2 linked regions of the Gemmatimonas sp. genome follow. The protein of the gene in region 2 binds, or shares a complex with, the protein of the main gene of each other region. Links are inferred from orthologs where the notes say so. Each region holds a gene or a part of one and is shown on either strand. Other genes may lie near its edges.

Region 1 (4,916 bases), on a different replicon or contig from region 2:
TCAATCTCAGCGTGATGCTGTTGCTGTTGCTGATCGCCGCGTGGCGATTGGCCACGGCCAGTGCGTTGCCTCGCTTCGAGCGCGCTGCGTCATCCATCTCGCTCGCCGTGTACGGGCTGGCGTCGTTCACGGCATCGCAGCTCCCCGATGGCGGCGCCGCGCTGGGCCGGGTGACGATGCTGGCATGGGCGTCGCAGCTGCTGGTTGGGATCAGCATTCTCGCCACCTTCTTCCGGCTCTCGTACGACGCCGAACTGGCGGCACGGCGCACCGTTGAGCAGCGGCTCACGCAGGCCCTCAGCGGCTTCGTGCACATCTGCATGCACTGCAAAGCCGTTCGCGGCGAGCAGGATGCCTCGTGGCAGAAGCTGGAGACGTTCGTGGCCGAACGCACACAGGCCGTACTTTCGCACGGCCTGTGTCGTGATTGCGCTGAAGAGTACTTTCCCGACGAGACGAGCGGTCATTCGCCCGCGGTTGCCGGCGCATAAGCGGCCGAGCGCTTACCGCTGAATCAGCTTCACCCGCTGGCCGTTCTTGAAGATCTCGATGCGGTCGGCGCGTCCGTCGCGGTTCACGTCGGTCCAGACCTGCAGCAGTTCGTTGCTCTGATCAAGAAAGATCGCGCGCCACGGCACGCCGCCCCGTCCCTGATCAGGCACGCGCACGGTGAATTCGTTGGTACCGAGCCACTGCATGATGTCGCTGCTGGGCCGACCCTGCAGCACATCCGTCACCGAGCGCATGGGCGGCAGGACCTGCGGATAGGCGCGAGACGCGTACTCCGGCAGATCATCGCACCGACCATCCTTATCGAGATCGTTGCACACCGGCGGGCCATAGCGTTGGTCGTCGCACCAGCCGTCGCCGTCGCGATCGAGACACGTCGCCGAGCCGTATCCCGGTGGCCGGACGCCCGGCGCCTGCGCGAAGTAGCGCGGATCGTTCACCGCGCCCGGCACCACCACGCCGCCCGGCGTGATGTACCCGCCGTATGACCCTGTGGGCCCCTGCGGTGACACCGCGCTCCCCGGATACGACGAAGCCGGCGAAGAATTCGCCGGCTGATCACCGTGGAGCTGCGCGTCCGTAATTTTTTTCGCTTCCCAGGCGTCCCTCGCCCGCGGATCCGCCTGAGAGAGATCAGGCGGAATCAGCGGAGCGCCCTTCTTGTCGGTGGGTTTCGCGAACCCCTTGATCGGCAGATCCGGCTTCTTCCCCTTCGCCGCATCCTCACCGTAGATCACGCGCCCGTTCGCCGGCTTGTTCCGCACGGCACTGGCACAGTCGGTCGGCGCCGGCTGCTGCGCGGCCGGGACCCCTTCGACCCACACACGGCACATGCCAGCCGGCGGCCGATAGTCCTTGGGAATATCCGTTTTATCGTTTCTCTCGCTGCGACCCTGCGCGCTCGCGCGCTCCGCACCAAGCGTCAGGCTCAGTACGGCGGTCGTCGCCAGAATGCGCCAATTCATCTGAAACATGCCTTCCTCCTGCAGGACATCGCGCGCCGTCCACCACGGAGAGCATACGGACGTCCCGATGTCTTTCTAGGGCAGGGTCCATGCCACGACGGACCCGACCGTCGGCTGGCGCACTGCTGCGGTGTAAGTATCGGCACCACGGTACCCTACGGACAGGGGGAGGGATCGTGAGGTAACAGGCAGCGTCCGTAGGAGGGGACACTCACTGTCTTAAAAACAGTAAGGGGTATGGAGTACGGGGTATGGAGTGCGTGTTTCCCTACCCCCTACTCCCGACTCCCTACTTCGCTGTTAATCCCCAAACGAAATACCCATCATTCGGGCGGCCTGCACCACGTCATGGGCCGGGTCGACGCGCTTCGTTTCCTTGAGCACGTCGGCGATCGGGATGGTGACCAGGTGCGGCGACTGTAGCGCGACCATGTGACCCCAGCGCTTGTCGGCCACGGCCTGCACGGCTGCGGCGCCGAAGCGGGTGGCCAGCAGTCGATCGTAGCCGGTGGGTGATCCACCGCGTTGCAGATGTCCCAGCACCATGGAGCGGGTTTCCTTGCCCGTAATGCGCTGAATGTCGTACCCCATGCGTTCAGCGATCCCGCCCAGACGACGATCCTGCCCCGGTAGCGACGCGCCGATGATCGACTCCATACCACCCTTGGGCTTCGAGCCTTCGGCGACCACCACGATGCTGAAGCGCCGACCGGCCGCGTCCCGGTCCATGATCTTCTCACAGACTTTCTGAATCTCCCACTCGATTTCGGGAATCAGAATGACGTCGGCGGTCCCTGCCACTCCGGCGTGCAGCGCGATGAATCCGGCGTCACGCCCCATGACTTCCAGCACCATGACGCGATCGTGCGACTCCGCCGTCGTGTGCAGCTTGTCGATCGCTTCCATGGCCGTATTCACCGCGGTGTCGAAGCCGAACGTCGTCACCGTGCCGGGCACGTCATTGTCGATCGTCTTCGGCACGCTGATCACGCGCATGCCCTTGGCCGCCAGCTGCGCCGCAATCTTCAACGAGCCATCGCCGCCGATCGAGATGATCGCTTCGATGCCGAGATTGCGGGCATTCTCCACGAGCTCATCGGAGCGATCGACATTCTTCCACGTTCCGTCGGGCTGCAGAATCGGATACGCAAACGGGCTGCCGCGATTGGTCGTCTTGATGATCGTGCCGCCCTGATTGGCGATGCCGCGCACCGTCTCCTCGGTGAGAGGGACGATTTCGTCTTCGCCAAGGAGCCCGGCGTAGCCGCGCTTGATGCCAAGCACGTCCCAGCCGCGGGTTCGGGCGGAGAGCACTGCCGCCCGGATGACGGCGTTGAGTCCCGGAGCGTCGCCGCCGCCGGTGGAAATCGCTATCCGCATGTCAGAAGAGATGGATCGAGTGGTTGGGAGTGATCGCGATAATCTATCGCGTCATCACGCATTCAGGGCGTCGGGAATGCGGGTGCGCGCATCTGAACCCCGGCACCGGCAGCCAGTTGGCGCACGATGGTGTCTTGAGACGCGAGCACACCGCGCAGCGAGTCGATCTGCGCCTGCAGCATGGAATTCTCCTCGCGAAGCTCGCCCACGAGCGTACCGAGGTCCATCACCGCCTGTCCCGAATTCAGTTCGCTGGCCGGGCTGGGGATGCCGCCGCCGGCGGTGGCCGCAGGCAATGGCCGTGGTCGCAGACAGACTCGTGAGCGCGATGGCGATCAGGGTCGCGACCCGGCGAGGCCCGGCCAACCGGTCAGCGTTGCGAAGCGCATGGCGGCGTAGTTCGGATGACACCGTTCGACAACCTCGGAGTGATCGTGTGATCCAGCGCGACGAGCAACGCGATGCTTCACGATATCGTCGCCGCGCCTCATCCACGACACCCTGCGCCCATGTTACCGATGCACCTTTCGCGCCGCACCGACGGCCTGCGCCAACGTCGACGCGGCGCGACGCTGGTCGAGCAGCTGTGGCTGCTCGTGCTCACTGGCGCCCTCGCCGCGCTCGCGATCACGTCGGGGGGCAAGCTGTTCGCGGCCCTCGATGTGGCGATGGCTGCCCAGGAAACTGTCGACCTGCTCGCACTGGCGCGTGATCACGCCATTGCCACCGGCGGCCGGACTGCGGTGCGCTTCGATGTGACCGGCACGCGTGTCGTCGTGCACGCGGGCCGCGACACCATCGCCGTGGGCGACTTCCATGGCAGCGGACTCACGCTCGAGGCCACGCGCGACTCGCTCAGCTATGCGCCATCAGGATTGGGCGTGGGGGCCGCGAATCTGCGACTCGTTCTTAAGCGAAGCGCCCGAGCCGACACCATTACGGTGTCGCGTCTCGGGCGCGTGCAACGACGATAGCAACGGCCGACGCAACCGCCGACGCAACCGCCGACGCAACCGCCTCGAATCAGGTGCCGAAGTCGAAGCCCGGCACGCTCACGCGCGGAATTTCCTGACCGATGGTCCGCTCGATCGTGCGCACCATGCCGATGTCTTCGGCCGCCATGAAGGTGTAGGCATCGCCGGTGCTGGCGGCGCGGCCAGTACGGCCGATCCGGTGCACGTAGTCTTCCGGCTGCTGCGGTACGTCATAGTTGATCACGTGCGTGATGCCGGAGATGTCGAGACCCCGCTGCGCGATGTCGGTGGCCACCAACACGCGCAACTTGCCCGACTTGAAGTCTTCGAGCGCCGCCATGCGTTCGCGCTGGGACTTGTCGGCATGCATCGCGCCCGCCTTCACGCCGGCCTTCTCGAGATCCTGCACCACGCGATCGGCGCCGCTCTTCGTGCGCGTGAACACCAGCACCGAGTCGTGCGCCTTCTTCGTGAGCAGATGCACGAGCAGATCATTCTTGAGATGACGCGGTACCGGGTACACCGCGTGCGTCACCGTGGTCGCGGCCGACGAACGCCGACCGACCTGCACCACGACGGGCTTGCGGAGATACTTGCGCGCGAGCGCCTCGACCTCGGGCGGCATGGTGGCGCTGAACAGCAGCGTCTGCCGGTAGCGCGGGACCTGTTCGACGATGCGATTGAGCTGCGGCGCAAAGCCCATGTCGAGCATGCGGTCCGCTTCGTCGAGTACCAACGTCTCGAGATACGAGAAGTCGACGTTGCGTTTCTCGAGATGGTCCAGCAAGCGTCCCGGCGTGGCGACGACCACGTCGACGCCGGCGCGCAGCGCGCGTTCCTGCGGCTCGTAGCCGACGCCGCCGAACACGGGGATGACGTCTACCGGCGCGTACTTGGAATACTTGCGGACACTCTCCTCCACTTGGAGACAGAGCTCGCGGGTGGGGGTGAGCACGAGGACGCGCGTCCGACGCGGTCCGCCCAGCAGTCGATGCACCATCGGCAGCGTGAAGCTGGCGGTCTTGCCGGTGCCCGTCTGGGCGAGGCCGATCAGATCGCGACCTTTCAGCGCGAGCGGAATGGCATC
Region 2 (4,777 bases):
TCAATGGCGAGAGCGCGTTGAGCTGACCGGCGAGTGACTCCACGCGGGAACGACGGCGCTCCACGATGCGCGTCGCCGCGAGCCCCAACCGCTTCTGCACCTGTGCCAGCGCGGCGATGGCGCGCTCCTCACGCCGCCTCGCCGCCGCCGCCAGTCGACTACCGAGCGACTCGACCCGGGCGATGACTTCACGACGCGACGGAACCGCCAGCTCGGCCGCCGCCGACGGCGTTGCCGCGCGGACGTCGGCAACCAGATCACAGATCGTCACGTCCACCTCGTGGCCGACGGCCGAGACTGTGGGGATCGGACACGCCGCCAGCGCCCGCGCTACGCGCTCGTCGTTAAAGGCCCACAAATCCTCCCGTGCCCCCCCACCGCGCCCGATGATGAGCACGTCGGCGTCCTGCCACCGGCTCACGCGCTCGATCGCGGCCACCAGCGATTCCGGCGCGCCCTCGCCCTGCACCTTGGCGGCCACGATCACGATCTCCACGTCGGCGCTGCGGGCTCGCGCGACGGTGATGATGTCGTGCATCGCCGCGCCATCGGGGCTCGTGATGACGGCGATTCGCCGCGGGAACGGCGGCAGCGCGCGCTTCCGGGCAGGATCGAGCAGGCCGTCCTTTTCGAGGCTGAGCCGGGTGCGTTCGAGCGCCTTTCGCCAGAGGCCATCCCCTTCGGCCTCGAGCGCGCGCACGGAAAATTGCAGGTCTCCACGCACGGGCCAGACCGTCATCTGGCCGTAGGCGAGCACCTGCATGCCGTCGTCGGGCGGCGCCGGAATACGCTTGGCGGCCGAACTCCAGATGACGCACTTCACCTGCGCCTCGGCATCGCGCAGGGCGAAATACCAGTGCCCGTTCCGGTGCGCCTTGAAATCACTGACCTCACCGCGCACCCACAATGGCGGGAAGGCGCCCTCGATCAGATCCTTGGCTGCACTGGTCAGCGTGTGCACGGCAATTGCCGACTCCGGCGCGCTTCCCGGTGCCTCGTCGGAGGGCACCGGTGGACCGTAACTCTGATATCCGCTCGTGCGGCGCCCGGCCACGAGACTCAGCTCACCGTGCGTTCGGCCGCACGCACGGTGTTGCGGAGCAACATCGCGATGGTCATCGGCCCGACACCACCGGGAACGGGCGTGATCCGCGACGCGACTTCTACGGCGCTCGCGAAATGCACGTCACCGCACAAGCGACTGCCCTTGGCGCGCGTGGCATCGGGCACGCTGTTCATGCCGACGTCGATCACCACCGCGCCGGGCTTGATCATGTCCCCCCTGATCATTTCAGCGCGGCCGGCCGCCACGATCAAGATGTCGGCGCGACGCGTGTGCGATGCCAAGTCTTTCGTGCGGCTGTGACAGACCGTGACCGTGGCGTCACCACCGGCCCGCGCCTGCACCAACAGCGCAGCCATCGGCTTCCCGACGATGTTGCTGCGACCGACCACCACCACTTCGGCGCCGCGCGTCTGCACGCCGCTGCGCAGTAACAGCTCGATCACACCCGCCGGGGTGCAGGACACGAAGCCGTCGGTGTGTCCAATCAGCAGCTTGCCGACGTTCTCCGGGTGGAAGCCATCGACATCCTTGTCGGGACGGATATGCCGGATCACCGTATCGGGATCGATGTGCTTCGGCAGGGGCATCTGCACGAGAATCCCGTGCACCGCCTCGTCCGCGTTCAACTGCGCCACGAGCGCGAGCAAGGCGTCCTGCGTCGTGTCAGCCGGGAGACGAATGGTGCCTCCCGTCATGCCGGCCTCGCGAGACGCCTTCTCCTTGGCTCCCACATAAGTCGCGCTGGCCATGTCGTCGCCAACAAGGACCACGGTGAGCCCGGGCACCACCCCATGCGCGCGCAACGCGACCACGTCGCGCGCCACATCGGCGCGCACGTTCGCCGCAATCGCTTTGCCGTCGATCAGTTCAGCGGGCAAAATCCACCGCCCGGCTCTCTCGAATGACCACGACTTTGATCTGCCCAGGATACTGAAGCTCGGACTCGATGCGACGCGCGATCTCTTCCGAAAGCGCTGTCATGCGCGTGTCGTCCACCTGTTCCGGCGTGACGACGACGCGAATCTCCCGGCCGGCCTGGATGGCGAACACTCGCTCCACACCGCGATAGCTCGACGCAATCTTCTCCAGTCCCTCCAGCCGCTTCACGTAGGTCTCGAAGGCCTCGCGCCGCGCACCGGGGCGAGAACCGGAAATGCTGTCGCCGGCCTGCACGAGCACCGACACTTCACTCTCGTGCGGCACGTCGTCGTGGTGGGCCGCGATACAATTCACCACCAACGGATTCTCTCCGTATTTGGTGGCGACTTCGACGCCGAGTTGCACATGGGTGCCTTCGTGCTCATGCGTGAGCACTTTACCGATGTCGTGCAACAGCGCGCCACGCTTCGCGAGCGCGACATCGAGCCCGAGTTCCGCGGCCATCATGCCGGCCAGCCACGCGACTTCCTTGGAGTGCGACAGAATGTTCTGGCCATAACTGGTACGCCACTTCATGCGGCCGATGAGCTTGATGAGCTCGGGGTGCAGTCCCGCCACTCCGACATCGTACGCGGCTTGCTCGCCGGTCTCGATGATCGCGACTTCGACTTCCTTGCGAGCCTTCGCGACCACTTCTTCGATGCGCCCCGGATGGATGCGCCCGTCGCTCACGAGCTTCTCGAGCGCGAGGCGCGCCGTCTCGCGACGGACCGGATCGAAGCAGGACACCACCACCGTATCCGGCGTGTCATCGATGATCACGTCCACACCGGTCGCCAATTCAAAGGCGCGGATGTTCCGCCCCTCGCGGCCGATGATACGTCCCTTCATCTCGTCATTCGGCAGGGATACAGCCGATACCGTGGTCTCGGCCGTGGTTTCGGCCGCGACACGTTGCACGGCGAGCGCCACGATCTTCTTGGCCTCCCGGTCCGCGTTGCGCTTGGCGGACTCGCGAATCTCGCGCAGCCGACTGGCCGCATCCGCCAGCGCTTCGTCCTCAAGCCGGCGAATCAGCTCGGCCTTCGCCTGATCCGCGCTGAGACCCGCCAACTGCTCGAGCTTGCGCCGTTCGTCAGCGACGAGTTTGTCGATTTCCTGTTCTTTTGACGTAGCGACCGCCTCTCGTCGCCCCAGCTCCGATCCCCGACGCTGCACTTCCTGCTCGCGGCTCTCGAGCGACTCGCGCGCACGATCCAGCTGGGCTTCGCGCTCGAGTACCCGCTTTTCCTCGCGTTCGAGCTCGACGCGGCGCTGCCGCACATCCTGCTCGTGCGACTCCCGCAGCTGGAGGACTTCCTCCTTACCGGCGACGATCGCGCCCCGCCTCAGCGTCTCCGCCTCGCGCTTCGCCTCATCGATGACGCGGACTGCACCCTCTTCGGCGACGACGAGGGCGCGCTGTTGCTCGGTCGTCTCCACTTTACGCCACGACTGTCGTCCGACAACGTACGCGACGACAGCCGCGATAAACCCAAGGGCGCCAACTAGCGCCGCTGCGGGAATCTCGCCCATGAGGATCTATGCTCCACCGCGGTTGATCGCGGGTTCTTGATCGTTTTCCAGCAGATCTATCGTGCGCACGGCACGGGCGACTATCACGATGCGCCGCGGCCGGCGGAGAGGGAGCGACCTCCGCTGCCGCGGCACAGGGGTGCGCGCATGCCATTGACTTTCAGAACGTACGGACGCGTCGGGGGACCCGCAACGGGGAGCACCAGACGACCACCGTCTCGCCCACGCATTGTCGGCTGACGGGCCGCTGCTCAGACCAGATTGCCGTCCTCGCCACGCTTGGCGGGAGGCAGCAGCGGTCGAATATCGGTGGCCAGCTGTTTGATGTCCGTGGTCAGCAACTCAACGGCCGAGCGTTCGCGGAACAGCTCGTCGGTGATCTGCAGCGCGGCCAGGATCGCCGCCTTTTGCGTTTCCATCGTGGAACTCCCGCCCATGATGGCTCGGATTGTCCGATCGACGTGTTCCGCCACCGCCTTGGTATGCTCCGGTGAGGCTTCGGTTCGAAGCGTGTACTCCTCGCCGACGATCCGGACTTTGACCACCAGCTTGCTGTCGATCATCGCTCCGCTCCGTGGCCGATCTGCTGACGGAGAAAGCGCACGCGCTCGCCCAGTTGGGTGGTTTTTTCCCCAGCCTCGGCGAGGCGGGTCCGCAGCCGCTCATTTTCACGGGCCAGTTCACTGTCGACCGCCTGCGGCGTGGCCGCCTCCGCCGCCGCCGCGAAGGCTGCCTGCACACGCACCACTTCCGCCCTGGCCAGCTCAGCTTTGGCCTCGAGCTCTCGAACCTTGGCTTCGAGCAGCGCCCGCGTCTGATTCGATCGCTGGGCATCCGCCCGCACCTCGATCAGTGTCCCGTCCCGCTCGGCCACCAGTTGTTCGAGTTCACGCGTGCGCGACTCAGCCGACAGCGCCCGCCGGCGGTACCCCGCCAGCTGGTCGCTGAGGTTACGAACGAGCGTATCGAGTTCGCGAAACGCGGCAGTTTCAGGACGCACGTGGACGGATACCGAGTTCCTTATCGAGGAGATCCAGCAGGCGGGCGCGCCGACCTTCGATTTCCTTGTCCCGCAGGGTGCGCTCCGGATGGCGGAACGTCAACCGCCAACCCAGGCTCCGATGCGCCTCTGGCACGCCGGCTCCGCGGAATTCGTCGAACAGCGCGACCTGCTCGAGCAGTTCACCACCGGCACGGCGCAGCGCCTGCTCGACCGTGGCGGCCGCGACGCCGTCCGGCACCAGCAGGGCCAGATCG

Evidence for each region. The genes of interacting proteins can lie anywhere in the genome.
Region 1: rny (region 2) and RMP10_RS06100 share a complex: the UniProt entries of both Bacillus subtilis proteins name them as parts of the possible RNA degradosome complex. The link is inferred for Gemmatimonas sp. from one-to-one orthologs.

The regions. Positions count from the first base shown.
Region 1 is NZ_JANPLK010000019.1:49,430-54,345, forward strand. The notes cover bases 816-3,810. They hold RMP10_RS06100 (ATP-dependent 6-phosphofructokinase), read right to left. Parts: upstream 2,856-3,810; coding sequence 1,776-2,855; downstream 816-1,775. Other genes in these bases: RMP10_RS06095 (hypothetical protein), read right to left, coding at 816-1,484; RMP10_RS06105 (hypothetical protein), read right to left, coding at 2,918-3,151; RMP10_RS06110 (GspH/FimT family pseudopilin), read left to right, coding at 3,374-3,810. Also shown: RMP10_RS06090 (hypothetical protein), read left to right, coding at 1-491; more of RMP10_RS06095, read right to left, coding at 504-815; more of RMP10_RS06110, read left to right, coding at 3,811-3,829; RMP10_RS06115 (DEAD/DEAH box helicase), read right to left, coding at 3,879-4,916. UniProt on the Bacillus subtilis protein: Catalyzes the phosphorylation of D-fructose 6-phosphate to fructose 1,6-bisphosphate by ATP, the first committing step of glycolysis.
Region 2 is NZ_JANPLK010000043.1:40,720-45,496, forward strand. What follows is about bases 1,228-4,083. They hold rny (ribonuclease Y), read right to left. Parts: upstream 3,521-4,083; coding sequence 1,934-3,520; downstream 1,228-1,933. Other genes in these bases: RMP10_RS11355 (bifunctional 5,10-methylenetetrahydrofolate dehydrogenase/5,10-methenyltetrahydrofolate cyclohydrolase), read right to left, coding at 1,228-1,944; RMP10_RS11365 (cell division protein ZapA), read right to left, coding at 3,772-4,083; RMP10_RS11370 (hypothetical protein), read right to left, coding at 4,080-4,083. Also shown: xseA (exodeoxyribonuclease VII large subunit), read right to left, coding at 1-1,054; more of RMP10_RS11355, read right to left, coding at 1,060-1,227; more of RMP10_RS11370, read right to left, coding at 4,084-4,520; pheT (phenylalanine--tRNA ligase subunit beta), read right to left, coding at 4,510-4,777. UniProt on the Bacillus subtilis protein: Endoribonuclease that initiates mRNA decay. Initiates the decay of all SAM-dependent riboswitches, such as yitJ riboswitch. Involved in processing of the gapA operon mRNA, it cleaves between cggR and gapA.